2 regions of the Pseudomonas sp. PDM24 genome follow, and region 2 is predicted to be linked to the other one. Evidence: predicted binding sites of a transcription regulator. Region 2 holds the regulator's gene; the other holds the start of a gene.
What was found. Region 2 encodes sigma-54, which starts transcription at its own class of promoters, with help from an activator protein. Its sites were predicted from a motif close to ANTGGCATNNANNTTGCTNT; they were not measured.
Positions count from the first base shown of each region.

Region 1 (2,397 bases), on a different contig from region 2:
CGCTCCTTCTCCCGGTCCAGGCGAGAAGCCTTGTTTTACTCGGATTTCAGGCCGTCAGCGGACACCGCTTTGACGCCTTTGATTTTCTTGGCGATAGCCACGGCGGTTGTTTTCTGAGCGTCTGTCAGAACGGTCATCGAAGACAGGGAAACAACGCCTTTGTTGGTTTCGACTTTGATGTCGGTGCCTGGAATGCCTTTTTCGGTGACCAGGTCTGCTTTGACTTTGGTGGTGATCCAGGTATCGGAAACATCCTCTTTCGCTTCAGTGACTTCACCGGCGGCCAGCATCATGGGCGCCTGAGTCGCTTGGGTGGTCTGTGCAAATGCAGCGTTGGCCATGGTCAGGGTCAACGCGGTAGCAGTAGCGGCAGCGATAGCGAACTTCTTCATACGAGTAACTCCTGTATTTCTGGAAAGTCTGCTGCGTGTCTTGTCAGCAGGGTTACAGGAAATAGTGCGAACGCTGTGCCAACGACCCGATAAAAAATAAATACTTATAAATCAATTAGTTAATAGAAAAGGTAATTTTCGAAATCATGCAAATTGCATGACTGCGAAATTATCTACATGCAACATGCGGGTTTTAACGCAGGCCTAAGGCCATGAATTTTCGGGGGTTTCTCGATTATCTGAATGACCCTAAAAATAGCGAACAAAAAAATGCCCCGCGTCGTGAAACGCGGGGCATTGGCAGGATGAATGAATCAGCTAGCGGGAGTGGGAGGGCAACCTTTAGGCGCGTATTCCGCGTCAACCGTAGTGGCGCAAGTCCAGCCACCGGCAAGTGTGCGCGAAAGCGTGACGGTTTTGCCGAGCACCGGCCCCGGTGCGTTGAGAATCGTGCAACCAATACTGCCCACACCGGAAGAGGCGGTACCCGTTGCCGTAATCGTGCAATTACCCGTGGTGGCGCTCGCCGCGCCGATCCCGGCGGGGGCGGCAATATCGGTGCCTTGATTGATAACGTCTTCGAAAGGCACCTTCAGTGCAGAGATTTCTGCAACCGCAGCAGTGACCTTCGCCCGCGCCTGGTACTTCGAATACTGCGGCAACGCAAACGTCGCCAGAATCCCGATGATCGCCACCACGATCAGCAGCTCGATCAGAGTAAAACCTTTTTGATTTTTCATAGACAGGCTCCATGCATGAGTCGAAATCTCATGATCTGAACAAGGCACAGCACAGGTCATGCCAAGCCGTGCGCGTCCCTGTCTGCTGGGCGCGAGATCGCGGCAAAGACCTTTCCTACTCCAAGGATCCGCACTATCTGACACTTTTTGTCACCTCACCCCGGCTGGTTTGGTTCCACTGCTTGACTAGGCTATAAGTCATTCACTGTCTGCGTCCGGTATCCCAATGAATGACATCGCCCTTAGCGGTCTGGCCAAGCAATTGGTACTGGCCGAGCTGATCACTGACCAAAGTGCGCAACAGGCGTATCAACAAGCCCAACGCAATCGAATTTCGCTGGTCAGCTATCTGGTGCAAAACAAACTGCTGAAAAGCTGGCAGGTCGCCGAGGTGGCCTCGGAGCATTTCGGCATGGCCCTGCTGGACCTCAACTGCCTGGACAAGGACACCCAACCCCGAGGGCTGGTCAGTGAGAAGCTGATCCGCCAGCACCACGCCCTGCCCCTCTGGCGGCGTGGTAACAAGCTGTTCGTGGGGATTTCCGATCCGACCAATCACCAGGCCATCAACGACATCCAGTTCAGCACCGGGCTGAGCACCGAAGCCATTCTGGTGGAAGAAGACAAGCTCAGCGACGCCATCGAAAAATTCTTCGACAACCATTCCACCGGCCTGGAAGACATGGCCGATGTCGACCTCGACGGGGTGGACATCGAGTCGGTCGATGAGCAGAAACAAGACGTCCTCGTGGGGCAAGACGCCGATGACGCGCCGGTGGTGCGCTTCGTCCACAAGATGCTGCTCGACGCGATCAAGAGCGGTTCTTCCGACCTGCATTTCGAGCCCTATGAAAAAATCTACCGCGTGCGCATGCGCACCGATGGCATGCTGCGGGAGGTCGCCAGGCCGCCGACACAACTGGCCAACCGCATTGCCTCGCGGCTGAAGGTCATGGCCAGTCTCGATATCTCCGAGCGGCGCAAACCTCAGGACGGGCGAATCAAGATGCGCCTGTCCAAAAGCAAGTCCATCGACTTCCGGGTCAACACACTGCCGACCTTGTGGGGCGAGAAAGTGGTAATCCGGATCCTCGACCCGTCCAGTGCCCAAATGGGCATCGATGCCCTCGGCTACGAGCCCGACCAGAAAGACCTCTACATGGCCGCGCTCAAGCAGCCACAGGGAATGATCCTGGTGACCGGCCCCACCGGTTCGGGCAAGACCGTGTCGCTCTATACCGGGCTGAACATCCTCAACACCGTCG
Region 1 covers NZ_JAHUWR010000008.1:39,220-41,616, forward strand. The annotation lists gene KW837_RS23460 (BON domain-containing protein) at 36-392, opposite strand; gene KW837_RS23465 (pilin) at 707-1,132, opposite strand; gene pilB (type IV-A pilus assembly ATPase PilB) at 1,359-2,397, shown strand, end outside.
Region 1: KW837_RS23465 (pilin) is a predicted target of sigma-54. The motif match lies at 1,179-1,198, and genes of this name have one in related genera.

Region 2 (2,397 bases):
CAGATCATCCATCACCTCAAGGCTAAAGGCATTGGCGTGCTGATCACGGACCACAACGTTCGTGAGACCCTGGATATCTGCGAAACCGCCTACATCGTCAACGACGGCCAACTGATTGCTGAAGGTGACTCCGCCACCATCCTCGCCAATGAACTGGTCAAGGAAGTGTATCTGGGCCACGAGTTCCGCCTGTAAGCACCTGAGGTGCCCGGGTCGCCGAGGGAGCGCTTACTTCAATAAAAAATCAATAACTTTTTATTGTTACAGCGCTCTAGGCAAACACTTCAGTTTCGGGCATATAATTTGCTTATGTTTGGCGCTTCGGCGCCCTGTAGTGGATGGCGCATGTGCGCCGGCGAATAAGGTGTTAAGCCCCTGCCATGAAACCATCGCTAGTCTTGAGAATGGGCCAGCAGCTGACGATGACACCGCAGCTGCAACAGGCCATCCGCCTGCTCCAATTGTCGACCCTGGACCTGCAACAGGAAATCCAGGAGGCTCTGGAGTCCAATCCGATGCTCGAACGCCAGGAAGAAGGCGACGACTTCGATAACGCCGACCCCTTGGCCGATAGCGCCGAACAGAAACCCAACGCCGACATTCAGGAACCCTCCTACCAGGAAACCGCCCCGACGGTGGACAACCTTGAGGAAGGCGACTGGAACGAGCGCATCCCCAACGAATTGCCCGTCGACACAGCCTGGGAGGATGTCTACCAGACCAGCGCCAGCAGCCTGCCGAGCAACGATGACGACGAGTGGGACTTCACCACCCGCACATCGGTCGGTGAAAGCCTGCAAAGCCATTTGCTCTGGCAACTGAACCTGGCACCGATGTCCGACACTGATCGCCTGATCGCCGTGACCCTGATCGACTGCATCAACAATCAGGGCTACCTGGACGAAACCCTCGAGGAAATCCTCGAAGCGTTCGACCCGGAACTGGACATCGAACTCGACGAAATCGAAGCCGTCCTGCACCGCATCCAGCAATTCGAACCCGCTGGCATCGGCGCCCGCAACCTGGGTGAATGCCTGCTGCTGCAACTGCGCCAGTTGTCCGCCAAGACCCCTTGGCTGGCCGAAGCCAAGCGCCTGGTCACCGATTACATCGACCTGCTCGGCAGCCGCGACTACAGCCAGCTGATGCGCCGCATGAAGCTCAAGGAAGATGAGCTGCGCCAGGTCATCGAATTGGTCCAGAGCCTCAACCCGCGCCCGGGCTCACAGATCGAGTCCACCGAAGCCGAATACGTCGTTCCCGACGTGATCGTGCGCAAGGACAACGAGCGCTGGCTGGTGGAGCTGAACCAGGAATCGGTGCCACGCCTGCGGGTCAACGCCCAATATGCCGGTTTCGTGCGCCGCGCCGATACCAGCGCTGACAACACCTTCATGCGTAATCAGCTGCAGGAGGCTCGCTGGTTCATCAAGAGCCTGCAAAGCCGCAATGAAACCCTGATGAAAGTCGCCACCCAGATCGTCGAGCATCAACGCGGCTTTCTTGAGTACGGTGACGAAGCCATGAAGCCGTTGGTGCTGCATGACATTGCCGAAGCAGTCGGCATGCATGAATCGACCATTTCACGGGTGACCACGCAAAAATTCATGCATACCCCACGGGGCATCTATGAACTGAAATACTTTTTTTCCAGCCACGTCAGTACCTCTGAAGGCGGTGAATGCTCGTCCACGGCGATCCGCGCGATCATCAAAAAACTGGTTGCCGCGGAAAATCAGAAAAAGCCGTTGAGTGACAGCAAGATCGCTGGTTTACTGGAGGCACAAGGCATTCAGGTAGCCCGTCGCACCGTCGCCAAGTACCGCGAATCCCTGGGGATCGCGCCTTCCAGCGAACGGAAGCGGTTGATGTAGCCGCCGGGCTGGCCACAGCGTTCCAGTGGCAGGCATTTCTGCCTGCCGCTTTATGCACTGGCAACGAAGGAGAAGCTGTATGCAAGTCAACATCAGTGGACACCAACTGGAAGTGACCGAACCCCTGCGCACCTACATCGGCGAAAAACTCGACCGATTAGAGAGGCATTTCGACAAGATCACCAATGTGCAAGTCACGATGAACGTCGAAAAACTGCTGCAGAAGATCGAAGCCACGCTGCATATTCCCGGCGGAGAAGTGGTCGCCAATGCCGAGCATACGGACATGTATGCCGCCATCGACCTGCTGACCGACAAGCTGGATCGCCAACTTAAAAAGCATAAGGAAAAGACCCAGAGCCTCCTCCAGGGCGCGACCGGTCGTTAACACCCCCAATCCATGATCCGACTAGAAACCATCCTGACCCCCGGCCGTTCCCAAGTGAACGCGCCGGGTGGCAGTAAAAAGAAAGCCCTCGAGCAAATTGCCAACCTTATCCACCGCGAAGTACCGGATCTGGAA
Region 2 covers NZ_JAHUWR010000007.1:213,395-215,791, reverse strand. The annotation lists gene lptB (LPS export ABC transporter ATP-binding protein) at 1-195, shown strand, start outside; gene KW837_RS22680 (RNA polymerase factor sigma-54) at 381-1,874, shown strand; gene hpf (ribosome hibernation-promoting factor, HPF/YfiA family) at 1,954-2,262, shown strand; gene ptsN (PTS IIA-like nitrogen regulatory protein PtsN) at 2,275-2,397, shown strand, end outside.